One region of the Bradyrhizobium sp. USDA 4451 genome, then DNA from elsewhere that is predicted to be linked to it. Evidence: predicted binding sites of a transcription regulator. Region 1 holds the regulator's gene; each other region holds the start of a gene.
The links. Region 1 encodes LexA, which represses DNA repair genes until DNA is damaged. Its sites were predicted from a motif close to TGTTCNNNNTGTGTTCNG; they were not measured.
Positions count from the first base shown of each region.

Region 2: a site for LexA is predicted at 2,189-2,206, ahead of ACVMB0_RS10305 (DNA recombination protein RmuC). Genes of this name have one in related genera too.
Region 3: a site for LexA is predicted at 5,924-5,941, ahead of ruvC (crossover junction endodeoxyribonuclease RuvC). Genes of this name have one in related genera too.
Region 4: a site for LexA is predicted at 4,338-4,355, ahead of dinB (DNA polymerase IV). Genes of this name have one in related genera too.

Region 1 is NZ_JBTRCH010000001.1:5,933,531-5,941,331, reverse strand. It holds partial or broken gene ACVMB0_RS27405 (ComEC/Rec2 family competence protein) at 1-1,071, shown strand, start outside; gene ACVMB0_RS27400 (hypothetical protein) at 1,068-1,295, opposite strand; gene ACVMB0_RS27395 (hypothetical protein) at 1,453-1,881, opposite strand; gene lexA (transcriptional repressor LexA) at 2,158-2,862, opposite strand; gene ACVMB0_RS27385 (molybdopterin molybdotransferase MoeA) at 3,106-4,317, opposite strand; gene ACVMB0_RS27380 (HAD family hydrolase) at 4,343-4,969, opposite strand; gene ACVMB0_RS27375 (hypothetical protein) at 6,492-6,677, opposite strand; gene ACVMB0_RS27370 (hypothetical protein) at 7,447-7,695, shown strand; gene ACVMB0_RS27365 (hypothetical protein) at 7,735-7,801, shown strand, end outside.
Region 2 is NZ_JBTRCH010000001.1:2,243,026-2,250,826, forward strand. It holds gene ACVMB0_RS10300 (AmpG family muropeptide MFS transporter) at 1-807, opposite strand, end outside; gene ACVMB0_RS10305 (DNA recombination protein RmuC) at 937-2,157, opposite strand; gene def (peptide deformylase) at 2,328-2,855, shown strand; gene fmt (methionyl-tRNA formyltransferase) at 2,992-3,927, shown strand; gene truA (tRNA pseudouridine(38-40) synthase TruA) at 3,927-4,664, shown strand; gene dapE (succinyl-diaminopimelate desuccinylase) at 4,728-5,894, opposite strand; gene ACVMB0_RS10330 (DUF805 domain-containing protein) at 5,912-6,532, opposite strand; gene dapD (2,3,4,5-tetrahydropyridine-2,6-dicarboxylate N-succinyltransferase) at 6,775-7,620, opposite strand; gene ACVMB0_RS10340 (pyrimidine 5'-nucleotidase) at 7,796-7,801, opposite strand, start outside.
Region 3 is NZ_JBTRCH010000001.1:689,016-696,816, reverse strand. It holds gene ACVMB0_RS03125 (5-formyltetrahydrofolate cyclo-ligase) at 1-529, shown strand, start outside; gene ACVMB0_RS03120 (TIGR00282 family metallophosphoesterase) at 532-1,356, shown strand; gene ACVMB0_RS03115 (methyl-accepting chemotaxis protein) at 1,484-2,908, opposite strand; gene ACVMB0_RS03110 (methyl-accepting chemotaxis protein) at 3,010-4,785, opposite strand; gene ACVMB0_RS03105 (YebC/PmpR family DNA-binding transcriptional regulator) at 5,003-5,749, shown strand; gene ruvC (crossover junction endodeoxyribonuclease RuvC) at 5,967-6,494, shown strand; gene ruvA (Holliday junction branch migration protein RuvA) at 6,772-7,389, shown strand; gene ruvB (Holliday junction branch migration DNA helicase RuvB) at 7,386-7,801, shown strand, end outside.
Region 4 is NZ_JBTRCH010000001.1:4,890,451-4,898,251, reverse strand. It holds gene ACVMB0_RS22415 (GHMP family kinase ATP-binding protein) at 1-749, shown strand, start outside; gene rfbC (dTDP-4-dehydrorhamnose 3,5-epimerase) at 770-1,333, shown strand; gene ACVMB0_RS22405 (NAD(P)H-dependent oxidoreductase) at 1,339-2,664, shown strand; gene ACVMB0_RS22400 (hypothetical protein) at 2,737-2,946, opposite strand; gene dinB (DNA polymerase IV) at 3,061-4,308, opposite strand; gene ACVMB0_RS22390 (hypothetical protein) at 4,558-4,902, shown strand; gene ACVMB0_RS22385 (hypothetical protein) at 5,182-6,234, shown strand; gene ACVMB0_RS22380 (tetratricopeptide repeat protein) at 6,333-6,869, opposite strand; gene ACVMB0_RS22375 (hypothetical protein) at 6,993-7,379, opposite strand; gene ACVMB0_RS22370 (type II and III secretion system protein family protein) at 7,392-7,801, opposite strand, start outside.

The DNA of each region.
Region 1 (7,801 bases):
TTCCAGATGTCGTTCGCCGCGACGCTCGGGCTGGTGGCGCTGGTGCAGATCGGGCTGCCGAACCTGCTGGCGTCGCCGGATCATTCGGCGACCGCGCGGGTTGCGCTGTGGGGCGGGCGCGAGCTGACGATGCTGATGCTGGCTTCCCTCGTGGCAGGGCTCGCGACGACGCCCTATGCCGCATTTCATTTCCATCGCGTGACGCCGTACGGACTGCTCGCCAACCTCGCGGCGATGCCGGTGGTGTCTGCGGTCGTGATGCCGGCCGGCCTGCTCGGGCTCGTCGCGATGCCGTTCGGCTTCGACGGCGTGTTCTGGGCGATCATGGGCTTTGGCATCGACTGGATGATCCTGGTGACACAATGGGTCGCCGCGCTGCCCGGCGCGGTCGGCCGGATGGCGGCGTTCGGGATCGGGCCGCTGATCGCAGCCAGCGCGGGCCTGATCCTGCTCGGGCTGCTGCGCACGCCGCTGCGCTGGTCGGGTGCGGTGCTGCTGGTGGTGGCCTCGGTCTGGGCGCTCAGGGTGCCGCAGCCGGACGTGCTGATTTCCGCCGATGGCCGCAACGTCGCGGTGCGCGGCGGGGACGGGCGGTTGCATCTGATGCACAGCGCCAAGGATGCGTTTTTGGTCAAGGAGTGGCTGGCGGCGGACGCCGATGCGCGGACCGCCACTGATGCATCGCTCGGCGAGGGCGTCTCCTGCGATCCGAGCGGCTGCGTGGTCCAGGGGCCCGGCGGCGCCTTCGTCGCGCTGGCCAGCCGGCCGGAGGCGCTGGCCGATGATTGCGAGCGCGCGGCGCTGATCGTCACCGCCCGGCCGGCGCCGCGGGGCTGCGCGGCCTCGGTGGTCGACGCTGAGCGGCTGCGGCGTCACGGCGCGCTGGTGCTGCGTCGGACCCGTGACGGCTACGCCATCGATGCGGTCAAGCCCGGCGGGATCGACCGGCCATGGTCGCCTGCGGTTCCCGGCGACGGCGAGGCCGAGGCGACGCTCCGCGCCCCCGCCACCGCGCCACGGCCGGCCGTCGACGCCACGCCGGCGGAGAGCGATCTGCAGGGTGAGGATTAGCCGGGGTCTGGCGAGGGACCGGCCGGCAATTCGAACAGGCCGAGATGGTATTCATCGGAATCGGGGCCGGCGTCGGGCTTCTTGACGAGGGTGAAGGACGCCTCGGGGAATTGCTGCCAGACCTTCAGGTCGTCAGCCGTCACCGTCAGCCAGCCGAACCGGAACATGTAGCGGCCCGGCTCCGTGACGCGTCCAGCCTTTTGCCATGTGACCTTATCGACCACCGAGCAGGTTTCCGTGAGTGCACGTCCTCTGCGCCAGATGATGCGCCAAGGCGGCCGCCGACGCAAATCTCCTGCCGCGCCCCGGAACCCGACGTCCGGGGTCGCTCGAAATCGTTTCGGTCACTCGCCGCCGGGTCATCCTGCGGCGACGATGCGTTCAACCCAAAAACAGCGACGCAAATGCGGAGGGCCGCCGCTCCACAACCTTCGGCTTCTGCGCGACCGGCGGATGCAGTGCCGGCAATTGCAGCACGCTGACGCGCTGTCCCTCGACGAGCTGGGTCACTAGCACATGGCTGCCGTCGGGGAATTCGACCGCATCATGATGGCGATCCGGCACGTCGGGCTCGACTTCGTTGAACACGCCGACGCGGAAATTCAGCGTCTTGGTCCAGATCCAGCGGCTGTCGTAGCGAACGTTCTCGGCGAAAGCGAGCTCGGTGCCCGGCAGCATGCAGACCGCGACAGTCGGATCGTTCTCCGACGCAAAGCCGCGGGTCGACGTGCCGCGGAAGGTCGTGGTGATCAGCGTCTCTCCGACAATGGCGGGGCGCGATGCCACGGCGTGCAGACTATAGTCACACATCGGATGGCTCCTCAAATGGAGGTAGCGACCCGTGCCTCTCCTTGAGGCATAGGGCCTCTACCAGAGTGGACGATAGCGAACGAGTGTCAGCTCGTTTCTGGGCGATTGTACGACTCGCCCGAGACCGCCTCAATCACAAACACGCGACACTGCGTGAGAGGTATCGGAGCGCATCGAGCAGGCCGCATGCCGCGCTATCTTCCAAGGAACGATCCGATCTGTCGCTCGTTCCTCGCCGCCGCAAGTATTTGCCTCGCCGCCGCAACTATTTGCAATTCAGTACTTGCGATAGAGCCCGATCAGCTTGCCCTGGATGCGGACCCGGTTCGGCGGCAGGATGCGCACTTCATAGGCGGTGTTGGCCGGCTCCAGCGCGATCGAAGCGCCGCGGCGGCGGAAGCGCTTCAGGGTCGCTTCCTCCTCGTCGATCAGCGCCACCACGATGTCGCCGGTGTTGGCGACGTCGTTGCGCTGGATCAGCGCCATGTCGCCGTCGAGAATGCCGGCATCGACCATCGAGTCGCCGCGCACCTCCAGCGCATAATGCTCGCCGGAGCCGAGCATGTCGGGCGGCACGCTGATGGTGTGGCTGCGGGTCTGCAGCGCCTCGATCGGCGTACCGGCAGCGATCCGGCCCATGACCGGGACCGCGACCGGTCGATTGCCGTCATCCTCGGCGATCGGCGGCGTAGAGGTGCGCTTGCCGAGGGTGCCTTCGATGACGCTCGGGGTGAAGCCGCGGCGGCCGTTGCCGCCACCGGCCGACAGCTCGGGCAGCTTGATGACTTCGATGGCGCGGGCGCGGTTGGGCAGGCGGCGGATGAAGCCGCGCTCCTCCAGCGCAGTGATCAGGCGGTGGATACCGGACTTCGAGCGCAGGTCGAGCGCATCCTTCATCTCGTCGAAGGAGGGCGGGACGCCGGCCTCTTTCAGACGTTCATTGATGAAACGCAGAAGTTCGTACTGTTTGCGCGTGAGCATCTCGAGTATTCCCCCGGTTGATAGCGTCGTTCGATTCCGAGACTCTTCGGTGGGATCTGCAGACCGGGCCTGACCAAGGGAGCATGGTGCTTGCTGCAAGCGCTCCTGGGCGGCCTCCCGATTGTAGACACCAGTACTCGAAACAAATCATGAACGGACACTATATGTTCGATATGTGTTCCGCAACCACTTAATTTCCGGTGAACACGCCCGGCGGCGCACAATCGCCGCGGTGAGAAAACCCTATTCGGGCAGCATCAGGATCTCGCATTCGCTGCCGGCGACGGCGGCCGGCGCAAACGGCGGACGCACGAGAAGTGCGCGTGCCGCAGCGAGATTCCCGAGCAGCGAAGAATCCTGCTGCATCACGGGCGTTGCGATCAGCGTGCCGTCGTCGCGCGTCTCGAGACGCGCGCGCAGATAGTCCTCGCGCTGGTCGTTGGCAGCGAGGTCGCGGCCGAGCAAAGCGGTCGCGCGGCGATGATGAATCGCTTTTCGGCCGCTCAGCGCCCGAATCAACGGCACCAGAAACAGGAAGGCGCAGACGTAGGACGACACCGGATTGCCGGGCAGGCCGATCACCCGCATCGCCTCGAGCCGGCCATGCATCATCGGCTTGCCGGGCCGCATCGCGATCCGCCAGAACGCCATCGCGACGCCCTCGGCCTCCAGCGACTGCTTGACCAGGTCGTGGTCACCGACCGAGGCGCCGCCGGTCGTGATCAGGATGTCGGCTCCGGTGTCGCGGGCCCGGCGGATGCCGGCCGTGGTGGCCTCAACCGTATCGGCGGCAATCCCGAGATCGATGGTCTCAGCGCCTTCGGCACGCGCCAGCGCCCGCAGCGCATAGCCGTTGGAATAGACGATCTGGCCGGGTCCGGGCTGCGAGCCCGGCATCACCAGCTCGTCGCCGGTCGCCAGCACCGCGACCTTCGGCCGGCGGCGCACGGCGAGTTCCGGATGGTTCATGGCGGCGGCCAGCGACAGCGCGCGGTCGGAGAGGCGGCTGCCGGCGGCGAGCAGAACGTCACCCTCGCGGAAGTCGACCCCCGCGGGGCGGATGTGCCGTCCGACGGCGGCAGCCTCGCTGATCGTGATGTGGTCGCCGTCGACGGCGGTGTCTTCCTGGATGATGACGGCGTCGGCGCCGTCGGGGATCACGCCGCCGGTGAAGATCCGCACCGCTTCGCCTGCACCGACCGTGCGCTCGAACGGCCGGCCGGCGGCGACTTCGCCGATCACCTTGAGTCGCGCCTTCAGGTCAGCCGCATCGGCGGCGCGCACCGCATAGCCGTCCATCGCCGACATCGGCTGCGGCGGCTGAGTGCGCCGCGCGGCGAGGTCGCGTGCCAGGGTGCGGTGATAGGCGGCATCGAGCGCGACCATTTCCTCCGGCAGCGGTTCGGCGCCGGCCAGGACGGCGGACAGGGCATCGGCAACCGGCATCAGGGCCACGCTCGGAGCTCCTCAAGTCCAGGGTTCAAATACCGAGCGCGGTCAGCGCCCTTGCCACGTCATCCGTCGATGTCACGTGGACGGCATGAAGGCCGCGCGCCCGCGCGCCTTCGATATTGGCGGCCAGGTCGTCGAAGAACAGGATCCGCGACGCCGGCACGCCGATGGCTTTTACCACATGATCGTAGGCCGCGGCGTCGGGTTTCCGATGGCCGATGCTCGAGGACAGGAACACGGTGCGGAAATGGCTCAGCAACTCGGCGTGGACAACCGAGAAATGCGCGACATGGGCCGGATTGGTGTTGGAGAACGCATAGAGCGGCATCCGCTTCGCCGCGGCCGCGAGCAGGGGGGCGATATCGGGCATCTCGCCGGTGAAGATCGCATTCCAGCCTTCGAGGAACTGCGCGTCCGTGAGGTCGATGCCGAGCGTCCGGCGCAGGTTTTCGAAGAACGCCGCATCGTCGATCCGGCCGATCTCGTGATGCTTGAAGCTGTCGTCGACGACAAAGCGGGTGGCGAGGTCGGACGGCGCGCAGCCGGCATGCTGCGCCCAGTGCGCCATCACCTTGTCAAAGTCGATGTCGAGCACGACGCGGCCGATATCGAACAGCAGCACGTCGACGGAATCGGGGAGGGGGTGCGAGGTCATTGCGTGGAACCATGTACGAAAATTGCGGGCAGCCGGCAATGTCCCCGATTTGTGCGGGAGGCATGCGACTGATGTGCTGACACTGGCTCCCGCTCGGTCCATAGCTTCGCATGCTCGCGCCACAATTTCATTGTCGTCCCGGCCTAGTGCGCAATTGCGCACGGGGGCCGGGGCCCATAACCACAGGGTTGTGTTGTTGAAAACAAGCTGTGGCCCCAGCGTCGCGCAACAATTCGCTTTTGGGGTAATGGGTCCCGGGCCTTCGCCGGGACGGCGGCGAATGTGTGGCGCCGCTTGTGAATCATACGTCCGCATTCTCGCGACATGATTTGTCCGAGTCTTGCTTCTCGTTCCGCCCTCTCCGTTGGTGAGGGCGCAGGGAAAGCCGGGTGCCGATCGCACCCATGGGCCCCGAGCAATGGGGTAGAAAGCTCGGGGGTAGGACCACAGGTGTAACCGGAGCAATCCGGCTTTCCCTGCGCGATGGCTTACGGCTTATACGTGCTCTCCCCGGCGAGACTTGGCTTTGTTGTCACCGTCTTCGCAACGCGCATTGCGCAATCGGAAAAGACACCTGCCACTAGGGCGTCAGGCCTGCACGATTTCGCCGTCCGCCTCATGCGCGTTCGTCAACTGCGCATTCGGCGTCCACCGCATCTCGACCCGCGTTCGTGACGACCGCGAAGCGCCCCTCGTGTCGGGTGAGACGGGGAATTCATACACCGAGTTGCGCTTCGGATAAAGCGAAATATTTTCGCACACGGTGATTGACAGGTTTTGCTGAGTTGCCCGTCGTGTCCGGACCGCAACACCCTGCAAACACATCGCCGTCCGACGTGTGCCCTCAGCGGGCTGCACCCTTCTTCTCCAGGCGTCCAGGGAGCGGCCGACGTCGATAATCGCGCCCCTCGCTGGGCCGTCTCTTGTCGGGCGATCGCTCATTAGGAACGACAGCACCTGGCACCGCGTATTGGATAACAAACGCCACCCAACAGGAACGGCAGGTCGGCGTTTCCGGTGCCCTTGGCTCTGTCCCCGAGCCAGGGGCACACCTTCGTGGTCTTCAGGGGCGTGTCATCACCGCGCCTAATGTGTCGTAGGCGGCGATATCGTTCCAACGACTTCCATGTCTTCTTTCCGCACAGTCACCCAGCGTCCTGTCTCGGCAGCGATCTTTCGAGCTATTCTTACAGCGGCATCCTCGTCCGCCAATTCAAGCATGATGATGCTGCCTTTCCCCGAGAAGGCGTCGGGGTTTGAAATGTTGATGATGAATAGGGGTCCTTTTGGAAGGATCATCGGAGTGCCCCAGCCCGCAGAAGCCAGCATCGCATCACGCGATACCCTGTGCTTTCGTGCGCGGCGACACCGTGCAACCGCTACCAAGTTCCCGCCTTAACCTGGTTAAAGTACGTGGGATGTCGCGCAACTCGAAAATGGAGCTTTCGCATCGGTCCAGCAATCATGTTGCTCCGGTCCGCCCGCCGACGCGTTGGACGCTTTGCTTGCAAACCGTACGGCTTCACTTGCTTGGATGCTTCTCAATGGTCGCCTTGGCCCTGGCGATCGCCTCTTGAGTGCTCTGGAAGGTTTGCGTTCTGATCGGAGGACCGCCCGCAAGAGGCGTGATCTCGACGAGGAAGCCGCCGCCTCGCTGCTCGACGATCGTTAGACGATGACCCTGATATTCGATCGGCTCGGCTGACATTTCGGATGCCGTTTGGACGATGGATGCGCGACAAGCCTATGAAGGCATTGCAGCCCCCGGGGTTGCCAGGAACTTCTCGATCTCGAGGGCACGCCGGGCTTCAAGTGACTTCCTCAGCATGCGTTCACGTTCGGCTCCAGGCGGCAAGCCGCTTGCCCTGGTCCTGGCCGTTTCGGCAAGCTTTAGCAGTCTGAAGGTCAGTGACGTCGTTTGCTTAACCCGATTTCGTCGTTTCTTTCCCATGGCGTTCGGCCCGCGCGAACAATTGTCGCGCGAATTCGGCCACCAATGGCCTTGCATGGCATCTACATAGGTTAATCCAGTGCTGGCGGAATTTTTGCTGCGGGCAGGAACCAACTGGCGCGAGCATGCGGGGTGACGTGGCTGACGGCGTGTTCGGTCAGGGACGACGAGAGCCGAAACGTTCTCGTCGCTTCACGCCCGTTGTTTCTGAAATCCGAATTGGTGGAGCGGCCGCTGTTTGGGGCTCAGCGAAATTAGGACATGGCTTCTGACATGCATTTTTAAATGCGGGTCTCGGAGACGAGATGCAAACTGCGGGGATGTTGACACCTCATCGAATGGACAGCGTGGAGATGGGCTTTCTCGGCTTTGCCGGAATGTCATTCATCGCGCTCGTCGCCAGCGTGAGCTGGCTCCTGACCGGGTGACGCCGAACACGATGGACGAACGGACCTTGGCCTCAGTGTGGTGCCCACTCGCTGGGGCCCTTTCTTTCCGAGCTCCCTGGACTGGAGGCGGGTGAGGGATGCCCCACCTGGATGCTTGCCTGGGAGTTCTGCGCCGACTGATCGCAGAAGGCGACGTGAACCGCATTGCGCTGGCCGAGAGAGCGGTCAACGAGTATTGGGACGCGACCTTGCTTGGAGCCAGGAGGAGCGGACTCCGGCTCCTCCAGCAAGACGTGCTGACGCAGCTCAATGCCGTTGTGGGAGATCAGCGCGGCTTCGCCGAAACGGTGAATGCTTACATCGAGAAAAAGCTAGGCTCGGCATAACCCGGCCAGGGTCGCCGGATCGCCCCATCGAGCGCTTCCGTGCCACTCGATGCAAAACTTGTTTCCTCCCTGGCGTCATCCGCCGACGGTCTTCTCAAGGGCGACC
Region 2 (7,801 bases), 3.7 Mb from region 1:
CGCCGCGAAGGCATCCTTGCGGCTGAGGAACTCGGAGAATGCGCCGAGCGCGGCGTGAAACACCCGTTCGGCGGCGTTCTGCGCATGCGTGGCCGCCTCGGCGCCTTTCGATTGCGCCGGCTCGGTCGCCGCAAGCGCGGTGACGATGCCGATCACCACCAGTGCGGCCATCACCACATAGCCCCACATCCACGCCGATGGCCGCGCGAGGCCTGCGGACTCGAAGCCGCTGACGATGAACAGCGCGCCGGCGGTCGAGACCAGCATGCCGACACGATAGGCCGCGACATAAGACGCCATGCCGGCGGCCTGCTCGCTTTCCGGCAGGCTTTCGACGCGGAAGGCGTCGACCACGATGTCCTGCGTCGACGACGCCGTTGCGACCAACAGCGCGGCAAACGCCGCGAACCACGGCGATCGCGCCGGATCGGCCAGCGCCAGCACCAGGATCGCCGCGATCAGCAACAGCTGCGACAGCAGCAGCCAGCCGCGGCGGCGTCCGAACACTTTCGTGAACAGTGGCACGTGCAGCGCGTCGACCAGCGGCGCCCAGAGGAATTTCAGCGTGTAGGGCGTGCCGATCAGCGCCAGCAGCCCGATGGTGCCGAGATCGACCCCGGCCTCCTTCATCCACACCTGCAGCGTCGAGCCCGACAATGCCAGCGGCAGCCCCGAGGAGAAGCCGAGCAGCAGCACGATCAGCACCCGCGGCTGCAGATACACCGCAAAACTGTCGCGCCAGGAGGTGGCGGCAGGTCTTGGCTCCGGTTTTGCCGACGCGTCCGACGTTGCTTCAGGGGCTGTCATGATCCGGTGTTACCAGATTCGGCCGCAAAAAGACTGTCACCGCCCGACCACCGCCTCTGGGATACTGGATCGCCCGGTCGAGCCGGGCGATGACACAGATTATGCCGCGAGATCTCTGATCAGCAACACTCACTCCCCCGCCTGCAGCTTGCGCGGGGCGGGGAACAGCTCGGGCGCGCCGGGCTTGACGAAACGCGGCACTTCGATCGGGGTCTCGGCCTTGCTGAAGTCGAGTTCCTCGATGCGGCCGGCGCGTTTCTCGATCTTGTCGGCGGAGATCAGGATCTGCCTGACGTCCTCGTTGACCTGGCCGAAGTGATTTTGCAGCTTGAGCACGCGCTCGCGCAGCCGGCCGAGATCATCAGCAAGGTGCATCACCTCGTTGCGGATCTGGTCGGCGGCGTCGCGGATGCGGGCGTCCTTCAGGATCTGCTGCATCACCTGGATCGCCAGCATCAACAGCGACGGCGACACCAGCACGACGCGGGCGCGATAGGCCTTCTGGACCACGTCGTCGAAGCCGTCATGGATCTCGGCATAGACCGATTCCGACGGCACGAACATCAGCGCGGTGTCCTGGGTCTCGCCCGGGATCAGGTATTTCTCCGCGATGTCGCTGACATGCTTGAGCACGTCGGCGCGCAGCCGCTGGCAGGCCGATTTGCGTTCCTCGTCGCTGCGCGCATCGTGCAGCGCGGTCATCGCCTCCAGCGGAAATTTGGCGTCGATGCAGAGCGGGCGCTGGTCGGGCAGGAACACCACGCAATCCGGCCGCTTGCCCGACGACAGCGTGTACTGGAACTCGAACGAGCCCTTCGGCATGCCGTCCTGGACGATCGCCTCCATCCGCGCCTGGCCGAACGCGCCGCGCGATTGCTTGCTGGCGAGCACGTCGCGCAAGGTCGTGACCTGGGTGGTGAGCTCGTTGAGGTTCTTGTGGGCGTGGTCGATGATGCCGAGCCGCTCATGCAGCACGCGCAGCGAATCCATGGTGTTGCGGGTCGATTGTTCCATCGACTGGCCGACCCGGTGGGTCACCGAATCCAGCCGCTCGTTGACGGCGCGGGCCATCTCGGCCTGGCGCCCGGCGAGCGCCTGCGCGAAGGCATCGACCTTGGCGTCGACCCGCCCGGAGGATTCGCTCTGGGCGCGCAGCATGTCGGCAAGCCGCTCCTCCAACTCGTCGGCGCGGATGGCCTGGGCCATCGCCAGTTCCGCGCCACGCCGGCTGGCGCGGGCGATCACCACGGCGATGGCGAACAGCAGGATCAGCGCCAGCGCGCTAAGCCCGATCAGCGCGTCGGAGACGCGGACCGGAAGGTCGCCAAGCATGAGCAGAATCTCGTTCATGCCGGCCGTTGTAGCCGATTCGCGGCCGGGTGCGAACGAAGAGGGAACGCTTATGGTAAATGCTTTCCTAATTTTCTTGGTTAATCAGGCGTGAAGAATCGTGGTTAAGGCTGTCTTAACGGGTTCCTGAACGCATTGACCGCATCAGGCCCGCGGCTTAAATCGCCGCCATGGCATTACGAGAAATCATCATCCTGCCGGACAAGCAGTTGCGGCTGGTGTCGAAACCGATCGAGAAGGTGACGCCGGAGATCCGCAAGCTCGCCGACGACATGCTCGAGACCATGTATGACGCGCCCGGCATCGGGCTCGCGGCGATCCAGGTCGCGCAGCCGTTGCGGCTGATCACCATGGACCTCGCCAAGCGCGACGAGAACGGCGAGACCACGCCGCTGCCGCGGGTGTTCATCAATCCGGAGATCATTTCGCATTCGGACGAGCTGTCGGTCTACGAAGAGGGCTGCCTGTCGATCCCCGAATATTACGAGGAGGTCGAGCGCCCGGCGCGGGTGCGGCTGCGCTTCACCGACCTCGACGGCAAGCTGCATGAGGAGGATGCCGAGGGGCTCTACGCCACCTGCATCCAGCACGAGATCGACCATCTCAACGGCGTGCTGTTCGTGGATTATCTGTCGAAGCTGAAGCGCGACCGCGTGTTCAAGAAATTCGAGAAGGCCGCCAAGCGCGCGGCGGAGTAGGCGCGCACTCCGCCGTCATGCCCGGGCTTGTCCCGGGCATCTACGTCTTCCTTTCTTCATGGCGCCAAGACGTGGATGGCCGGGACAAGCCCGGCCATGACGGATAATTTGGAGCCAGCGAGGGTAGTCTGATCCAATGCCGCTTCGCCTGATCTTCATGGGCACGCCCGATTTCGCGGTGCCGACGCTGCTGGAGCTCGTGGCCCATGGCCATGAGGTTGTGGCGGTCTACACCCGCGCGCCGAAGCCCGGTGGTCGCCGCGGCCTGCAATTGCAGCCGACGCCGGTCGAGCAGGAGGCGCGCCGGCTCGGCATATCGGTGCTGACGCCGAAGACGCTGAAGACCGACGAAGCGCTCGCGGAATTTCGCGCTCACGAGGCGGACGCCGCCGTCGTGGTCGCCTACGGCATGATCCTGCCGCAGGCGATCCTCGATGCGCCCAGGCTCGGCTGCTTCAATCTGCACGCTTCGCTGCTGCCGCGCTGGCGCGGCGCTGCGCCGATCAACCGCGCCGTCATGGCCGGCGATTCCGAGAGCGGCGTGATGGTGATGAAGATGGATGTCGGCCTCGACACCGGCGACATCGCGATGGCCGAACGGCTGCCGATCACGGACAGCATGACGGCGTCCGACCTGCACAACGCACTGGCGCCGCTCGGCGCCGACCTGATGGTGCGCGCGATGGGCGGGCTCGAGCGCGGCGGATTACAGTTGACCAGGCAAAGCGCGGACGGCGTCACCTACGCCGCCAAGATCGAGAAGGCCGAGGCGCGGATCGACTGGACCCGGCCGGCGCACGCGGTGCTGCGGCACATTCATGGGCTGTCGCCGTTCCCCGGCGCCTGGTGCGAGCTCTTGGGCGAAGGCGAGCCGGTGCGGCTGAAGATCCTGCGTTGCGAGCTGGCGAAAGGCTCGGGCCAGCCGGGCGATGTGCTCGACGACACTTTCGCGATCGCCTGCGGCGACGGCGCGATCCGGATTCTCGAATTGCAGCGCGCCGGCAAGACGCCGACGAAGGCTGCGGATTTCCTACGCGGTACGCCGCTGAAGCCGCCCGCGCGGCTCGCCTGATGCCCCGCTACAAGCTCACCATCGAATATGACGGCACGCCGTTCTCCGGCTGGCAGATCCAGGACACTGCGCCGACCGTGCAGGGCGCGCTGGAGACCGCGGTCAAGGCGATCTGCGGCGAGGACGTCCGCGTCCATGGCGCCGGGCGGACCGACGCCGGCGTGCACGCGCGCGGCCAGGTCGCGCATTGCGACATCGCCAAGCATTTTCCGCCTGGCCGCTTTCGCGACGGGCTGAACGCGCATCTGCGGCCCCATCCGATCGCCGTGCTCGCGGCCGATATCGTGCCGGACGATTTCGAGGCGCGGTTCTCGGCGACCAGGCGGCATTATCTCTATCGCATCACCAACACCCGCGCGAACCTCGCGCTCGACATCGGCCGGGTCTGGCGGGTGCCGCGCGCGCTCGATGCGGATGCGATGCACGCGGCCGCGCAACGCCTGCTCGGCAAGCATGATTTCACGACCTTCCGCGATACCGAGTGCCAGGCCAAATCGCCGGAGAAGACGCTCGACCAGCTCGACGTCGTCAGAGACGGCAGCGCCATCAACATCGTGACCTCGGCGCGCTCCTTCCTGCACAGCCAGGTGCGCTCGATGGTCGGCTCGCTGGTCTGGGTCGGCGAGGGCCGCTGGAGCGCGGACGATCTCGCCGCGGCGCTGGCCGCCCGCAACCGCGCCGCCTGCGGCCCGGTGGCGCCGCCGGAGGGACTATATCTGGTGCAGGTGGATTATTAGTGGCCACAATCCCTACTGTGCATGGGGTTGTTCTTCACTATTTTGTCCAGCCAACCGGCCGGATCACGCAAAATACCGCTCCAGCACGCCGCGATAGATCTTCGTCAGCTGCTCCAGATCGGCCACCGGCGTGCGCTCGTCGATCTGGTGCATGGTCTGGCCGACCAGGCCGAATTCGATCACCGGGCAATAGCTCGAGATGAAGCGCGCGTCGGAGGTGCCGCCCGAGGTGGACAGCTCCGGCTTGCGGCCGGTGACCTGTTCGATCGCGGCGACCGCGAGATCGGTGAACGGACCGGGCTGGGTGACGAACACGTTGGAGTTCGACGGCATCCAGTCGATATGGGCGCGGATGCGATTGCCGCAGGCTTTCGCCAGCCGCGCGTCGACCAGCTGCCGCAGGGTTTCCTGGGTGTGGTTGTCGTTGTAGCGGATGTTGAACTTCGCCCGCGCTTGGCCGGGAATCACGTTGGTTGCGGTGTTGCCGACATCGACCGTGGTGAATTCGAGGTTGCTGGCCTGGAATTGCGCGCTGCCGTGATCGAGCGGCTCGTCGCTCAGCGCCACGATCAGCCGCGAGATATCCGGCACCGGATTCGACGCGCGGTGCGGATAGGCGACATGGCCCTGCACGCCGTCGACAATGAGCGTGCCGGACTGCGAGCCGCGGCGGCCGATCTTGATCATGTCGCCGAGCACTTCGACATTCGAGGGCTCGCCGAGCACGCAATGGTCGAATTTTTCGCCGCGCTCGGCGCACCATTTCAACAGCTTGACGGTGCCGTTGATCGAGACGTCTTCCTCGTCGCCGGTGATCAGGAAGGAGATCGAGCCGCAGCCGTTTTCCTGTGCCTTGCCGCCATGGTCGCCGAGATATTGCAGCACGGCGGCGACGCTGCAGGCGATGCCGCCCTTCATGTCGACGGCGCCGCGGCCGTAGAGATAGCCGTCCTTCACCTCGCCCGAGAACGCACCGAGCGTCCACGCCGCTTCATCGCCGGGCGGCACCACGTCGGTGTGACCGGCAAAGGTGATGTGCGGCGCCGTGTTGCCGATGCGCGCATAGAGGTTGTCGACATCGGCGGTGCCGGGCTCGGAGAACGTCACGCGGTGAACCTCGAAGCCTGCGGTTTTCAGCAAATTTTCGAGGACGCCAAGCGCGCCGGCGTCGGCCGGGGTGACGGAGGGGCAGCGAACCAGATCGCGGGTAATCGAGACGGCATCAGTCATGCGCCTCGCTTAACACGTCACAGCGCGGGTGGACCAGCTTTGTGCGGCACGATATCGAGCTCGCTTTGTTGATCCCAGCCCTGCGTCGAGCGCGACCCGGTGCCGCGGCTGCCTCCCCGGCTCGCATGGATTTTGCCCAGTGGATTGGGACCGTAGCGATTGGGGTATGAGGTGCCGCGCAGAAAGGCGAGCTCGATGAAGCCCCAGACATAGAGCACGAACACGATCGCGCCCGCCGCCATCGCCAAATAGGACTGATCGGGAAGCCGGTCCGAGAATTGGCTCATGAGGCCGGGGATCGCGAAGAACGGGACCATCCACCAGCCGCTCCTGTCGCGGTCGTGCAGGCGCTTGATCGAGACGGCGATATAGACCCAGACGAACAATAGCGTGCCGCCGGCCTTGACCAGCAGCGTCGGCAATCCGGCCCATGTCAGTGATGTGTAGCTGTCGGGGTCGAACGCCCGGAAGATGTCGTCGACATTGAAGCCGAATGACCGGTCCTTGCCGCCGAGCCCGGCCAAGACCACCAGCGCGGCCAGGACCATCATCCAGCAGACGATGATCAGCACTGCGAGCCAGAATTTGGCCCGGTTGACGCGGCCCTTGAAGCCGAACAGGTAATTGGTCCAGCCCATAAAAAACTCCGGCGGCGGCAATGTTTCGCGGCCCGGAGTTTTGTCGGAGTCAAAGGGAAATTGGTTCGATCTTCCTGGACCGTCATCCCCGCGCAACGGCTTCGCCGTTGTCGCTGGAGGTGCGAGCGGAGCGAGCCTCGAAGGATGCACGGCCACCAGCCGGGCCGTCGACCCTTCGAGGGCCGCTGAAGAAGCGGCCACCTCAGGGTGACGGTGAGGGATGGGGAATCGCCGCGGCGTCGTTAGTCCCGCAGCAGCTCGTTGATGCTGGTCTTGGCGCGGGTGCGCTCGTCGACGCGCTTGACGATCACGGCGCAGGCAGTGGCCGGGCCCGGCTGGCCGTTCTTCAGCGGCTTGGCCGGCAGGGTGCCCGGCACCACGACGGCATATTCCGGGACCTCGCCGACGAAGATCTCGCCGGTCTCGCGGTCGACGATCTTGGTCGAGGCGCCGAGGAATACGCCCATCGATAGCACCGCGCCCTTGCGCACGATCACGCCCTCGGCGACCTCCGAGCGTGCGCCGATGAAGCAATCGTCCTCGACGATCACGGGCTCGGCTTGCAGCGGCTCGAGCACGCCGCCGATGCCGACGCCGCCGGAGATGTGCACGCGCTTGCCGATCTGGGCGCAGGAGCCGACCGTCGACCAGGTGTCGATCATGGTGGCCTCATCGACATAGGCGCCGAGATTGACGAAGGAGGGCATCAGCACGACGTTCCTGGCGATAAAGGCCGAGCGGCGCACGATCGCGCCGGGCACGGCGCGGAAGCCGGCGTCGCGGAAGCGGTTCTCGCCCCAGCCCTCGAACTTCGAGGGCACCTTGTCCCACCACGACGCCTTGCCCGGGCCGCCGGCGATCTGGCCCATGTCGTTGAGGCGGAACGAGAGCAGTACCGCCTTCTTCAGCCACTGATTGACCTTCCATTTGCCGCTGGCCTCGCGCTCGGCGACGCGGGCCTCACCCTTGTCGAGCAGCTCCAGCGCGTGATCGACGGCCTCGCGGACCTCGCCCTTGGTCGAGGTCGAAATGCCTTCGCGGGCGTCGAACGCGGTGTTGACGGTGGTTTCGAGGGCGGACAGCGACATCGGGACGATCCTTGGGCGTATCGGGGATATGACGGAAATTTTGCAGGGCTTTTTCGGAATTTGAAGCCGCGGAGTCAAGGCTGACGCGGGCATGTAGCCCGGATGGAGCGCAGCGTAATCCGGGATCCCGACGGGTGGCGACAGCGGTCCCGGATTGCGCTTCGCTTCATCCGGGCTACGG
Region 3 (7,801 bases), 5.2 Mb from region 1:
GCGCGATGCGCTGAGCGACGAGCAGCGCGCGACCGCGGCCGAGGCGCTCGCCAAGCGCGGCGCGCCGTTCGAGATCGCACAGGGCATGATGGTCTCCGGCTATGCGCCGATCCGCAGCGAGCTCGATCCGGTGCCGCTGATGAAGAAGCTGGCCGAGAAGGGCGCGCGGCTCGCGCTGCCCTGCATCAATGCGCGCGGCCAGTCGCTGACCTTCCGCAGCTGGTCGCCGCACGATCGCCTGATGCTCGGGCCGCTCGGCATTCCCGAGCCGTCGCCGGCCGCGGCCGAGGTGCAACCCGACGTGATGCTGGTGCCGCTTGCGGCATTCGACAAGCTCGGCCACCGCATCGGCTATGGCGCCGGCTATTACGACTATACCTTCGCGCATCTGCGCAAGACCAAGCATGTGATCGGGGTCGGGATTGCCTTTGCTGCACAGGAAACCAAGGCCATTCCGGCGCTGTCGCACGACGTCCCGCTCGATTATGTGCTAACGGAGCGCAAGACGTTCGATTTCCGGAGTAGCTAGCCTTGCGTATCCTTTTCGTTGGTGACGTCGTCGGCCGGACCGGCCGCACCGCCATCTCGGACCACCTTCCCGGCATGATCAGGGACTGGTCGCTCGATCTCGTCGTCGTCAATGGCGAGAATTCCGCCGGCGGCTTCGGCATCACCGAGGCGATCTATCAGGAGCTGCTCGATGCCGGTGCCGACGCGATCACGCTCGGCAACCACGCCTGGAATCAGAAGGAGGCGCTGGTCTTCATCGAGCGCGCGCCGCGCCTGATCCGCCCGTTGAATTTCCCGCGCCATTCGCCCGGCCGCGGCGCCACGCTGGTCGACACCAAGAACGGCAAGCGCGCGCTGGTCCTCAACGCGATCGGCCGCGTCTTCATGGAGCCGTCCTCGAACGATCCGTTCAGCGCGATCGATCGCGAGCTCGAGGCCTGCCCGTTGCGCGAGGGCTGTGACGCCATCGTGCTCGATTTCCACGCCGAGGCGACCAGCGAGAAGCAGGGGGTCGGCTTCTTCTGCGACGGCCGCGTCAGCCTCGTGGTCGGCACGCATACCCATGTGCCGACATCGGATCATCAGGTGCTGCCGGGCGGCACTGCCTATATGAGCGACGCCGGCATGACCGGCGACTACGATTCGGTGATCGGCATGCAGAAGGAGGAGCCGCTGCAGCGCTTCCTCACCGGCATTCCCTCCGGCCGTTTCGAGCCGGCAGGCGGCGTCGCGACGCTGAGCGGCATCGCGGTCGAGACCGACGATGGGACCGGGCTTGCCGTCAAGGTCGCGCCGGTCCGCGCCGGCGGGCGGCTCGAGCCCGCGGCGCCGGGGTTCTGGATTTGATGTTGTAGCCCGGATGCAGCCAATGGGTCGCGCGAACGCGCGCCCATGACAGGCTCCGCGAAATCCGGGGCCATTCTTTCGACTTGCGACATCCCCGGATTGCCCTGCGCTCCATCCGGGCTACCGGTCACGATTGCCTAAACCCCATCCGGAACGCGCCCCAGTGGCGGCCGTTGACGACGATCGGCGATGACACATCCTTCATCAGCACGAAATTGCCGCCGCCCATGTCGCGGCGATAGGTCTGCAGCAGGAACGGCTTGGTGTTGGCCGCGACCTTGCTCACCGCGCGGTCGTTGAACAGCCGGCGGTTGCGGCAATTGGCGTTATTCCAGACCGGGTCCGGCCCCTGCGGCAGCCGGTAGTTCGGATTGTGGGTCGGCAGGTAGCCGCTACGCGCCCAGGCGACGCAGAACACGATGCGCGGATCGGTCTTCTGGATCGGATCCTGGATCGCGGGCAGCACCCGATCGGTGAAGCTGACATAGTCGGTCAGATACTGCTTCGGATTGGTACCCGCGATCTCACGGTAGTTCTCGTCCATCAATTGCGCGAGCGTGATCTCGCCGCGCGCGATCGCAGTCTCGAACAGCTCGGAGATCTGCTTCGCGGTGTCGATCACGACGCGGATCAGCGGCGTATCTGACGTCTCGACGCCGCTGTCGGCGATCGTGACGATCAGGCTCTCGGAGAGCTCGAGCAGCTTCGCGACGCGGCTGTCGGCGTGCTTGAGGTCGCGCGAGGAGAGGTCGACGCCCTTGGCGAGCTCGTTGAGCTCGCTGATCACGCTGTCGCAATGGCCGAGATTGGAGGTCGCGGCGCGCGCCACATTGCCGATCTCGGCGCCGACCGACGAGAAGCCGTCCTGCACGCGGCTGATGATGCCGGAAATCTGCTGGGCGCCTTCGCCGGCGCTCTTGGCGCGCAGCGAGGCATCGCTGCTTTCGCCGATCAGGCTGCCGATCTGGCCGTCGAGATCGCGCACGGTGTCGGAGATCTGATGCGTCGCCTGGCGGGTCGCCTCCGCGAGGTTCTTCACCTCGCTCGCGACCACCGCAAAGCCGCGGCCGGCATTGCCGGCGCGCGCCGCCTCGATGGTGGCGTTGAGCGCCAGGAGATTGGTCTGCTTGGCGATCGCCTCGATCGAGCCGGAGACCTTGGCGACCTGGCTCAGCGCGGAGCCGACCGCGGCAAGCCGTGCCTCGATGCGCCCGACCGCGGCGACGAGCTCGGCGATGTGGCTCACCGCGGTCTCGACCACGTCGCGCGACTCGGCGATCTGGCCGACCGCGGCGGAGGCGGTCGTCTGCACCGCCTGCGAGGCGTTGGCGATGTCGTGATTGGCCGAGACCATGATCTCGGCGGTCTTCTGCAAATGGTGGAATCGCTCCGACTGGTTGCTGACCCGGTTCGCGACCTCCTGGACGTTGCCGGCAATGTCGGCAAGCTCGACCCCGAGGCCGCCGATGCGGTCGGCGAGCTGGTCGACCAGCCGTTCGGCCAGCGTCCGGTTCGATGATGTATCCAGCACTGCAAGCTGCGCAGCCGACATGTCAGCACGTCCTCCCGTCACAGCGGCCCGTCAAGCCGCCGCAGCATTCCCCATCCGATCCAGAGCGTGATTCGCGAAGGCAGTCTTGCCTGAGCGTGCACTCACAGCCTGTAGGCGGTACGGAACCCGCCCCAGTGCCGGCCGCGGACCCGGATCGGCACGTCGATCTCCCGCATCATCACGGTGGTGCCGTTGCCCATGTCGCGCGCGTAGCTCTGCACCAGATAGGCGCGCTGATTGCGCGCGGCGGCGAGGCCGGCCGGATCGTTGAAGATGCGGCGATTGCGGCAATTGGCGGTGTTGTAGGCGACGTCGCCCGGTCGCTGCGGATGCGAATAGATCTTGTTGTGGACCGGCAGATAGCCGTTGCGGTCGACGGTTGCGCAGAATGCCAGCCGCTTGTCCTTGGCCAGGAACGCCTCGAGCAGCGCGGGCAGCGCGCGATCCGCCCAGTCCAGCATTTTGGTGCGGTACTGCACCGGGTTGGTGCCGGCGATCTCGACATAGTCGGTGTCGAACATATCGTCGAGCGTGATCGCGCCGCTGGCAAGCCCGCTCTCGAAGATCTTGCTCAGCGCGTGGCCGGCTTCCATCGCCCGGGTGACCAGTTCGGCGTTCTCCTCGTGGATCGCCCACATCCGGTCTTCGATCTTCTCGCGCAGCGCTGATGTCGCGGCCTCGAAGCGCGCCTGGACGCCTGCCTTGGCGCGGTCGGCGATCCTGATCCGGCACGCGCCGATGTCCTGCAAGGTCGCGCTCAGGGTCTCCTGCACCGGCAGCTTCTCGACGTCGGGCCCGCCGATCAAGATGCCGTCCATCGCGAGCTCGTAGACCGGCGCGGTGACGGTGCCGCGCGCGGTGGTGATCTCGATGGTGAGGCTGCAAGGCAGCCGCTCGTCCTTGCGCGGATCGCCGCGCTCGTCCTGGCGCAGCAGCACCGCGCAGCGCGCCTTGAGCTTTTGCGCGAACGCGGTCACCGCCTTGCCGGCCTTGGCGACATCGTCGCCATGCGCGGCGGCTTCGCGGGTTGCGCTGTCGATCTCGCCGGCGCTGGTGCCGACCGAGACGATGAAGGTCGAGGCCGAGGCCGCGTTCTGGCCCATCTCGCCGGTGATCTGGTTCTGCTCGGCGACCGCGCTGTTGACGTTGTCGAACACCGGACGGATCTTGTCGATCGCCTCCGAGATGCGATGCACGGCATCGGCCGATCCGGTGGCGTCCTTCTGCAACGCCTCGATCTTCTTGGTGATCTCCTCGGTCGCGCTCTGGGTCTGGACCGCGAGGGCCTTGACTTCGGTGGCGACCACCGCAAAGCCCTTGCCGGCGGCGCCGGCGCGCGCCGCTTCGATGGTCGAGTTCAGCGCCAGCAGCGTGGTCTGCCGCGCGATCTGGGCGATCAGGTTGACGACGTTGCCGATCGCGGCCGAGGATTCGCGCAAGCGGTCGACATTGGCGGTGGCCTCGCGCGCCGCGGCCGCGGCGTCGTCGGCGAGCTGGCTCGCGCTGCGGACCTGTTGGCCGATACCCTCGGCGGAATGGGTGAAACGGTCGGCGGCCTCGGAGAAGGTCGTCGCGGTGCTCTGTGCGTCGCTGCTGTGGCCGGTCAGCGCATCGGTGCGGGCGCGGATGGCGGCAAGCTTGGCTGCCGTCGCCTCGGCGCCGTCGGCCACCGAGCCTGCGGCGCGCTCGAGCTGGCGGATCATCGCGCCGAGCTCGAGTTCCAGCAGTTCCAGGATCTCCTTCGAGGAGTCTCCGGACGAATCTTTGGACGAATCCTGGGCCGAATCAGTCGCGGTCGCGGCTTCAGCCGGAACCTGCGGCGCGACGGCCGGCGCGGCCGGCTCCGGCACTTGCTTGCGAAACAAACCGAACGCCATGGGAGCTCTTTTGCGGGCTATTGGAAAGTTGCGGCGGGGACGGGCGCGATCCTCGCATCCGGGCATGAAGTCATGGTTAACAAGTGCCTCATATTCCGGCATGCGGTAGTATTCCTCCGCCGGATGGCCTCGCCGATCCTTTGATTTTGACCGTGAGGGGCCTATAAGGCCGCGTTTTCCATCCCCGTTCAGACCCTAAGCTCCGAAGAGACGTCGCATGGCCGGCCATTCCCAATTCAAGAACATCATGCACCGCAAGGGCCGGCAGGATGCCCAGAAGTCGAAGCTTTTCGGCAAGCTGGCCCGCGAAATCACCGTGGCGGCCAAGCTCGGCACCCCGGACCCGGCGATGAACCCGCGGCTGCGCGCCGCCGTGGTCGCGGCCCGCGCCGAGAACATGCCCAAGGACAATATCGACCGCGCCATCAAGAAGGCAGCGGGCAATGAGGGCGAGAATTATGACGAGATCCGCTACGAGGGCTATGGCCCCGGCGGTGTCGCCGTGATCGTCGAGGCGCTGACCGACAACCGCAACCGCGCCGCCTCCGACATCCGCTCGTTCTTCACCAAATCGGGCGGCAATCTCGGCGAAACCGGCTCGGTCGCCTTCATGTTCGACCGCACCGGCATCATCGAGTACGACGCCAAGGTCGCCTCCGACGACGCCATGCTGGATGCCGCGATCGAGGCCGGCGCCGACGACGTGGTCTCCAGCGAGGCCGGCCACGAGGTCTACGCCTCGCAGGACTCTTTCCGCGACGTGGCAAAAGCGCTGGAAGCCAAGTTCGGCGAGCCGCGCAAGGCGGCGCTGACGTGGAAGCCGCAGAACACCGTCGCGGTCGACGACGAGACCGGCGAGAAGCTGCTGAAGCTGATGGACCTGCTCAACGAGCACGACGACGTCCAGAACGTGTACGCCAATTTCGAGGTGTCCGACGCGCTGCTCGCGAAGATGGGCGGCTGAGGCCGCTTTCTCCGCTGTCATCGCCCGGCCTCGACCGGGCGATCCAGTATTCCAGAGGCCGTAGTACTTGAGCCGATAAGCCGCGGCGTACTGGATCCCCCGCTTTCGCGGGGGATGACGAGCAGAGGCGGAATGATCAGCGGGCCGGCCGCGACAGAGCCGGGGATGGACTGCCGTTTGTGTTTCGTTCTCGCAGGCCAGGCGGTATCACTACCGCATGACATCGCAGCCGATTCGCTCTCCTGTCCGCATCATCGGTATCGATCCCGGCCTCCGCCGCACCGGCTGGGGCGTGATCGAGACCGAAGGCAACCGTCTGGTCTATGTCGGCTGCGGCTCGGTCGAGCCGCCGGACGATCTGCCGCTGGCGAGCCGTCTGCTGGCGATCCATGAGGGGCTCGCCGCCGTGCTCGGCGACTTCAGGCCGGCGGAGGCCGCGGTCGAGCAGACCTTCGTCAACAAGGACGGCGTCGCCACGCTGAAGCTCGGCCAGGCGCGCGGCGTCGCCATGCTGGCGCCCGCAATGTTCGGTATCTCGGTCGCCGAATACGCGCCGAACCAGGTCAAGAAGACCGTGGTCGGCGCCGGCCACGCCGAGAAGAACCAGATCCAGGTGATGCTGAAGATCCTGCTGCCGAAGGCCGAGCCGCGATCCGCCGATGCCGCCGACGCGCTCGCGATCGCGATCACCCACGCCCATCACCGCCAGAGCACCGCGCTGCGGCTCAGGGTGGCGAACCTATGATCCTGCAATGTGAGGAGGGCACGCTGTTCAGGCTCCCTCCCCCCTTGCGGGGGAAGGTTGGGGAGAGGGGTAAGCCCCGCGCTCCGACCAGTGATGTGCGACGACGATGTATCAATGAAGTTCGCGAGCCAATTGAGCGCGGTGCAAACGTTGTTCGCGCGAAGCGTCGGACAACGGAGCCAGCGGCACCCCTCTCCCTAACCCTCCCCCGCAAGGGGGGAGGGAACCCGTCCGCCGGTGCGTCCCTTACCGACGGATGCGAAAGCGGGGGCGTGCGATGATCGGCAAGCTGAAGGGGCTGATCGATTCCTACGGCGAGGACTACGTGATCCTCGACGTCGGCGGCGTCGGCTATCAGGTGCATTGCGCGAGCCGCACGCTGCAGGCATTGCCGTCGCCGGGTGGCGCGGCGGTGCTGTCGATCGAGACCTATGTCCGCGAGGACGCGATCAAGCTGTTCGGCTTTCGGTCAGATCACGAGCGCGAATGGTTTCGCCTGCTGCAGACCGTGCAGGGCGTCGGCGCCAAGGTCGCGCTTGCGGTGCTCGGCACGCTGCCGCCGACCGACCTCGCCAACGCCATCGCGCTGCGCGACAGGGCGGCGGTGGCGCGCACCCCGGGGGTCGGGCCGAAGGTCGCCGAGCGCATCGTCAGCGAATTGAAGGACAAGGCGCCGGGCTTTGCCGATGTCGATCCCGCGGTGGTGCAGCTGTCAGGCGCGATCGACAACAACCGCGCGCCGCGCCCGGTGACGGATGCGATCTCCGCGCTGGTCAATCTCGGATACGGCCAGCCGCAGGCCGCCGCCGCCATCGCCGCCGCCTCGCGCAGCGCCGGCGAGAAAGCCGAGACCGCGCAGCTGATCCGGCTGGGCTTGAAGGAATTGTCGAAGTGAACCCGCCCTCGCGCATGGTCTCGCCTGAACGCCGCTCCGACGATGTCGGCGACACCGCGCTGCGTCCGCAGTCGCTGACCGAGTTCGTCGGGCAGGCGCAGGCGCGCAAGAATCTCTCGATCTTCATCGAGGCCGCCAAGAAGCGCGGCGAGGCGCTCGATCACGTGCTGTTCGTCGGTCCCCCCGGCCTCGGCAAGACCACGCTGGCGCAGATCGTGGCGCGCGAGCTCGGTGTCGGCTTCCGCGCCACCTCGGGCCCGGTGATCGCGAAAGCCGGCGATCTCGCGGCGCTGCTCACCAATCTCGAAGAGCGCGACGTGCTGTTCATCGACGAGATCCATCGTCTCAGCCCGGCGGTCGAGGAAGTGCTCTATCCGGCTATGGAGGATTTTCAGCTCGACCTGATCATCGG
Region 4 (7,801 bases), 1.0 Mb from region 1:
AGTTTCTCAACATCGAGCCTCCGATCTTCATCAGCACCGTCGCCGACATGCCGGCGTCCACCGGCATGGGCGGATCGAGCGCCTTCGCAGTTGGATTGCTCCACGCGCTCCATGCCTTCCGCGGCGAGCGCGTCACCGCCGGCCAACTGGCCGAGGAGGCCTGCCACATCGAGATGGAAGTGCTCAAGGAGCCGATCGGCAAGCAGGACCAATACGCCGCCGCGTTCGGCGGCCTCAATCTGCTCCGGTTCGGACGCGGCGGCCGCGTCACGGTCGAGCCGCAGCCGGCCCGAAGCGGTTCTGTCGCCTACCTGTTCAGCAACATCATGATGTTCTGGACCGGCCATCAGCGCCCTGCCGCCTCGGTACTCACCGAGCAGCGAAGCAACACGTCACGAAACCTGGACGTTCTGCGGCGCATGCGCAACGACGCCTTCGAGTTTCGTTCCATCTGCTCCGGTCAACAGATCGCGCTCGAGCAGGTGGGCGAAGCTCTTCACCGCGGCTGGACGCTGAAGCGGGGTCTCGCCTCCAAGATCACCACCTCGGAGATCGATGACTATTATACGCGGGCCCTCGAAGCGGGCGCCGAAGGTGGCAAGCTGTGCGGTGCCGGCGGCGGCGGCTTCCTCATGTTCATCGTGAAGCCGGAGAAACGCGAGCGGGTGCGTCAGGCGCTCTCGGAGCTCCCTTTGGTGTCGCTTGGCTACGAGGTACACGGCTCGCGCGTGCTTTGCCCGGCCGGGTGACCCTGGCCTTGGAGAATTCGATGATTTTCAAGACCACCGAAATTAAGGGCGCTTGCACGGTAGAGCTGGAAAAGCGAGCCGACAGCCGCGGGTTTTTTGCCCGCGGCTGGTGCAGCCAGGAGTTCGACGATCACGGCCTGCCCAACCGGATCGCCCAGATGAACATCTCCTTCAACCGCCAAAAGCATACGTTGCGCGGCTTCCATTACCAGGTCGCGCCCTATCAGGAGGACAAGCTCCTGCGCTGCGTTCGCGGCGCGGTCCATGACGTGCTGATCGATCTGAGGCCCGACTCGCCGACGTTCATGCATCACATCACGGTTGAGCTCAGTGCCGAAAACTACCGCATGCTCCTCGTCCCGAAGGGATGCGCGAACGCCTTTCTGACGCTCGCGGACGAGACCGAGGTCACGTATCTCGTATCCGAATTCTACACGCCGACCGCCGAGCGCGGCGTGCGCTGGAACGATCCGGCGTTTCGCATCAAGTGGCCCGCCGAGCCCGCCGTCATCTCGGAAAAGGACTGCAGCTGGCCTGATTTCGTGGACGAGCACCGGCTCGTCGCGACTGCCGATGAGGGGTAGATAGCATGTTCATCGTCGACCGCGAGCTCGAGCGGCTGCAACGCACCGGCACCCCGATCAGGGTGGGAATGGTGGGCGCCGGGTTCATGGCCAAGGGTATCGCGCGCCAGATGCTGCAGTACACCAAGGGCATCGAACTCGCTGCGATCTGCAACCGTCACCTCGATGAGGCCCGCAAGGCCTACGCGGAATCCGGTGAGAGCAACGTCACGCAAGTGCGCCGCGTGGACGAACTCGACGACTGCATCACCCGGGGCCGGCGCGCGATCACCGACGACCCAATGCTTCTTTGCAACGCTGACGGGATCGATGTGATTCTGGAGGTCACCGGCACGATCGAATTCGCGGCCGGCGTGGTGATGCAGGCGATCGCCCGAACCAAGCATGTCGTCATGATGAATGCCGAACTGGACGGCACTCTCGGCCCGATCCTGAAGACGTATGCCGACCGCACCGGGGTCGTCATCACCAACACGGAAGGTGACCAGCCAGGCGTCATCATGAATCTGTATCGGTGGGTGAAGGGACTGGGTATCAGGCCTGTGCTGTGCGGGAACATCAAGGGTCTGCACGATCCCTACCGCAATCCCACGACCCAGGAAGGGTTTGCCAGAAAATGGGGGATGAAGGCCCCGATGGTCACGTCTTTCGCTGACGGCACCAAGATATCCTTCGAGAACGCGATCGTTGCCAATGCAACGGGCATGCGGGTCGCGCGGCGCGGAATGCACGGTCCGGTCGTCGAGGCCGGCACCCCGATCCAGGAAGCGGTCAACTGGTACCCGGTCGATGAGCTTCTCGACGGTCCCGGCATCGTGGATTATTGCGTGGGAGCGATGCCAAACCCGGGCATATTCGTGCTTGGGACGACGAACGATGCGGTCGAGAAGCACTATTTGTCGCTCTACAAGATGGGAGCAGGCCCCCTCTACTGCTTCTACTGGCCCTATCATCTTTGTCACTTTGAGGTCCCGTTCACGGTTGCACGCGCGGCGATCTTCAAGGATGCAGCCATCACTCCGCTCGGCGCGCCGTGTGTCGATGTGGTCGCAGCCGCAAAGAGGGATCTCAGGGCTGGCGAAGTCCTCGACGGGCTTGGCCACTACATGACCTACGGCTTGTGCGAGAATGCGCAGGTCGCTCACGCCGAGCACCTTCTTCCGATCGGCCTAGCCGAAGGTTGCCGTCTTCGGCGGAACATTGCGCGAGACCACGTGCTCGCGTATGACGACGTCGAGATTCCGGCAGGCCGAATCTGCGACGCGCTGCGCCAGGAGCAAGACACCGTCTTCTTCGGCAGGCCGTCATTCATACGCCCTGCGGCTGCCTAAGGCGGCGTCATCGCGCGTTAGCCTGTTGTCGAATCTCCTCGGAAAACCGCTTCGCACTTTTCTGGATCACGCTTAGGTCAACATCGATATGATGGATTGAAGCTGATCGGATGCGGCCGTCACGAGCCCGTCGAACGACGTCTGACCGTGGGCCGCGGCTCGCAAGATGGATTCGGCAACGTGGGCCTTCAGACCGAACACGGATTGATCGGCCGGCACGCTTGCCATGACCGTATCCAACGCATCCCGCATCGTCTGGATCAGTTCGGAGCTGTACTTCATGGCTATCCTCCGCAGCGTCAGAATAGACCGCATGCGCGAGGCCACCACTCACAACGGCGCGATTCCGGATTGCCTTTTCTTAATGCGATGACCCGATCGTGAATCGGTAGCAGGTTATAGCTCCTTCTCGGCAAGTGCGCGAAACGCATCAGGCACCGACCGAACCGCCTCCAGCGCGACTGAGCCGTATCCGATTGCCTCCCAGCCGAAGCGGTCGCGGATCTTGTCGATCGCGCAGTCCGCCGCCCAGCGCGCGATGCCTGCTGGACTTCCGGGGCGGAGCGCGTCATCGGCCAATCCGAGCGGAAGCTCCAGCGCAAGGTCCCAATGCTGCTCGAGATGCGAGACCGAGATCGCCAACAGCGAAATGATCCTCTCACGGGGATGATCGGCAAGCGTTGCACGCACCAGGTTCTCGGCGAGCCGCGCCAGGATCACCGTCGTGCACACCGGCGCGTCGAGCGTGATCGCGCGCGTCACCGATTTCATGTCGGCGAAGCGCACCCGCACCGTCACGGTTCGTCCGGGCCGCGATTTCGCCCGCAGCCGCGTGGCGACGCGGTCCGCGAGATGCAGCAGCGTCGGCCTGATGACCTGCATGGTCGCGGGCTTGCGGCCGAGCGCCGATTGTGCCCCCGCCGATCGCGCGCGCCGATGAGGTACGAGCTTTCGCGGATCGCGATTGCAGGCCAGCGCGGCGAGCTTCTCGCCTGCCGCCGGACCGAGCAACCGCGTCAGCGAACGTTCCGACAATGTGGCGAGTTGACCGATCGTCGCAACGCCGATCGCGTCCAGCCGTGCCCGGGTCACCGGCCCAACGCCCCACATCAACTCGACCGGCAATTCGTGAAGGAAGCTGAGCTCCGCGTCGGGATCGACGACGACAAGGCCGTCGGGCTTTGCGACCTGGGAAGCGATCTTCGCCAGATGTTTGGTGCGCGCGACGCCCACCGAGATCGGAAGGCCGAGTTCGGCGCGCACGCGCCGCCGGATCGTCGCTGCGATGTCCGCCGGTGTTCCGAACAGATGCGTGCAGCCGGCAACGTCGGCGAAGGCTTCGTCGATCGATATGCGCTCGACCAGCGGCGTGAAATCGCCGAGCACCTCGATGGCCGCGTCGCCCAGCCGCTCGTAATCCCTGAAATGGCCGTCGACAAAAATCAGCTGCGGGCACAGTTCGCGCGCGTCCCGTCCCGACATGCCGCCGCGGACGCCGAAGGCCTTGGCCTCATAGGAGGCCGCAAGCACCACCCCGCCCCCGACGGCGATCGGCTTGCCGCGCAGCGACGGATCAAGCAGCTGCTCCACCGAGGCGTAAAATGCATCGAGGTCCGCGTGCAGAATGGTGGCTGCGGCTGCCATCTCGACCTGCTTGTGCTCGCCCCGACCAAAAGAACAAAATAAGAACAAATCGAAATCCAGTCAACGTGGAATTTGTCCTCCCTTCGCGTGCGCTCGCCGCGCGAAGCAATCGGCCGGCCTGTCCTTCGGCAGGCTTCCCTCCGCCGACGCCGACTCGGCTCGCTGGAGATCGAGACCGTTGGCCGCGGCAATCGAAGCGAATCATGCGAGCCGCGGCGGCAGTCGTTCGACCAGTCGCAACGACACACAATGCGCGGACTGCCGCAGCAATTCGCTCGCTTGCCGGCGTGCGTTGACGGGCAGGCTTTTTCAGGTAGATATCCTGGAATGACCGACCACTCTCATCAGGTGGACTTCCAGGCTGCGGCCACCCTTTACAAATGGCCCTCTCTCAACAACGCCAGGCGAGAGGATCGCGCACCCTATATGGTCGCCAACGCAACGCTCGACCAATGCATTCGCGACTTCATGGGCAAGCCCGAGAAGACGCGGCATCTCTACGAGATTCGGACCAAGGCGCAACCTCCGCTCGTCCCCGATGTGCTGTCACCCGAGCACGTGATCGAGCTCTCAAGGCTTCGCGAATTTCTCTGAACAGCTTGCGCGCCCCCGATCGTGACGCGTCGCGTTGGCGGGCAGACTTATCCATCGGTCGTACGCCTGGGGCCGGATTGTTTGCCCCTCGGGGAGCCGTTACACTTCGCTTGACTCTCTGACTGACCGACACCGGCAGGGGAGACCGCCGGCTGCACGACCGGCTGATGGGGCATCGACAGGCGCCACATGAGATTCAATCTGGCGATCTTGAGTGTGCTGGCTGCAAGACCGGAACAGCGGATCCCGCTCGAGGAGGTCAGTCGCGAGGTCAAGCGCATGATCGCGGCGGGCGACGCAGCCACGAAGTTGAAGCGATCGTCCGAGCTCGGCGACGCCGACGTGTTCCAATCCGGATGGGCTTCGATCAATGAGGCCGGGTTGCAGATCACGGAGGCCGGGCTTGCGCTATGGAGCTCGCTTGCAGCGTCCCGCGCCGAGCAGGAGCTTAACGCGCAAGAACTCGGTAAACAGGAGCTCGGCGAATGGCAGAGCGAGCGCCTTGAGGCCGTTGCTGCCGACACGCCCGATGCGATCAGCGATGCTGGTGTCGACCAGCCCGACGACATCGATCGCCAACTCGTGCACGCCAGAGATGACGGCCAGGCCGAGCGCACGACCTCGAACGCCGGCGGCTCGGCCGCATCGCTCGATCTCTCCGCGCAAGGCCCGATCGTGCTCGAACCGGCCTTCGGCTCGATCCACGCTGCGGGCCCCAACGATTCCCGGCTCTCGCGACTCATGACATTGCTCGGCAGCAGCATGCCGCGATTTGCTCGGGCACGGCGCCGGCGTTCGGCGGGCGGCGTAGAGGATCGGACAACGGCCAATCGCATCGGGGTGACGGGACTTGCCGTTGCATGTCTCAGCCTGATTTCGGTCGTTGCCTGCGTTGCCGCAGCGATTGCGCTCGGTCAGAACTCCACCCTGAAATCCGAGATCGTCATGCTGCGGCGGGAGCTCGTGCCGCTGCGGGAGCGCCTCGCCAAGCTCGAGCAGGACGCAGCCAGGCGCGAAGCCGCGCAACAGGAAGAAGCGCAGCAGAAAGCCGAGACAGAAAAGCGAGCGGCGATCAGCGAGCAGACCGCACTCAGTCTCTCGCGGGAAGAGACTCAATTGATCAGGGAGTACATCAAGGCAGCGCCTTCGGCCGGCGCGGGCGGGCCGCCGATCAACGTCGGCGATCCCGCGAGCGGCGGAATGATTCCGCTGCCGTCGCCGCTGACCGAAAAGATTCCGCGACTCGTCGGTGCGAGATTTGCCATCCGCAACGGCGCCATCATCATCAGCACAAGAAACAGCCGCCGCGTCGATGCCGTGCTGACGAACTAGATCGCGGCGAGGTCGGGTCGCAGGGGCGAGCTACCAAAATGGCGAAAACAACCCCATGCAAAGGAGTCGGCGGCCCCATCAAAGGTAATATTGCACCGCTACGGCTGATTGTTCGGCGGGCGCTCGATGAACTTGCGGCTGCCGTTGAGCAGTTCGAGGTTGTTGGCGATCACCGGGTTGCCCGGATCGAGCGAGTACGCCTTCTCGAACTTGCGCCGCGCGCCGCTGAGATTGCCGCGCAGCATGAGGGAATAGCCCTGGTCGTTGAGGATCTGGACGGTCTCGCCGCCGATCCGGATCGCCTGCGCATAGGCCTGATCGGCAAGATCGAAGCGGCGGATCTTGTCGTAGCTCGCGGCGAGCCCGACCCAGGCCGTGACGTCCTTCGGCGCCTTCTCGACCGCATCCTTGAAATAGCGCTGGGCGATACCGTAATTGCCGCGGTTGTAGTGCTCGAGCCCCAGCCGCACCGGCTCGTCGGAGGGATAATATTTGACGTCGGTCGGCTCCTGCACGGGGTCCCCACCGGGCGGATCCACCGGAGCGACGATCGCGGCCTCGCGGGTCGTGTAGTCACAGGCACCAAGGCCGGTCGCCAGGCCGCAACAGATCAACGCCGGCGCGAGACGACGCAATCCTCGTCCCGTTCCCCAAGTCCAGCGCATCTCTTGCCCCATTCGAAACATCATCGCGAAACTACCTAACAAAACAGACAGCACGACCGAAATGTCGAGGCCAACAGATCTAATGTTGCGGCATTATTTCCCATTATTGTTGGTCGTGATACTCTGGTTGATGGTCTGATCCGTAGTAAGAATCTGTTGGGTAGTCACGGGAGGAGGCTGCCCCATCGCCTTGGTCGGATCGCCCATATCGGGAAGCTGATCTACCGGCCGTTTGGTAGCGCCATAGCGGGTGATCGCACCACCCGTCCGCCGCGCGTCATACGCGATCCGACGGTCGCCGACATAGGCCGGCCACGGGTGGATCGTGTGGGTGACCGCGTTGACCTCCTTGGCATTGCCGGCACTCATCGTGATGGTGTCGGAACGCTGGATGTAACGGTCCATCTCGTCATGCCCGTAGACGCCGTAGCAGCCGCCGAGCAGGAGTGGGGCGAGCAGTGCCAAGTATCGGATGGTCATCTCCCGCCTCCCCTAGTTCAGCGTCTTCACGACCGGCTGGTCGACGACCACCGCCGGTGGTGGAGCGCCCACGACCGCGTTGGGCGCGATGATATGGCCATAGGGTCCCTTCACGTCGCCGCCGGAATTGACGTAGTCGTCATAGCGCTTGCGGACTTCCATCTGGCCGTTGAGGAAGAAATCGACATCGTTGGCCGGCAGGCGGGAATCGAGCGGCGATGCCAGCTGCTGGCCGGGCGCCGCCGGCGCGACCAGGCGCGGCGTGACGATAATGACGAGGTCGGTTTCCTGCTGCTGATAGGACTTGCTGCTGAACAGAGTGCCGAGCACCGGCACCGAGCCGATCCAGGGCAGTTGCGATACGCCCTGCGTGTTGCGGGTCTGCAGCAGGCCGGCGATGGCAAAGCTCTGGCCGTCGCGCA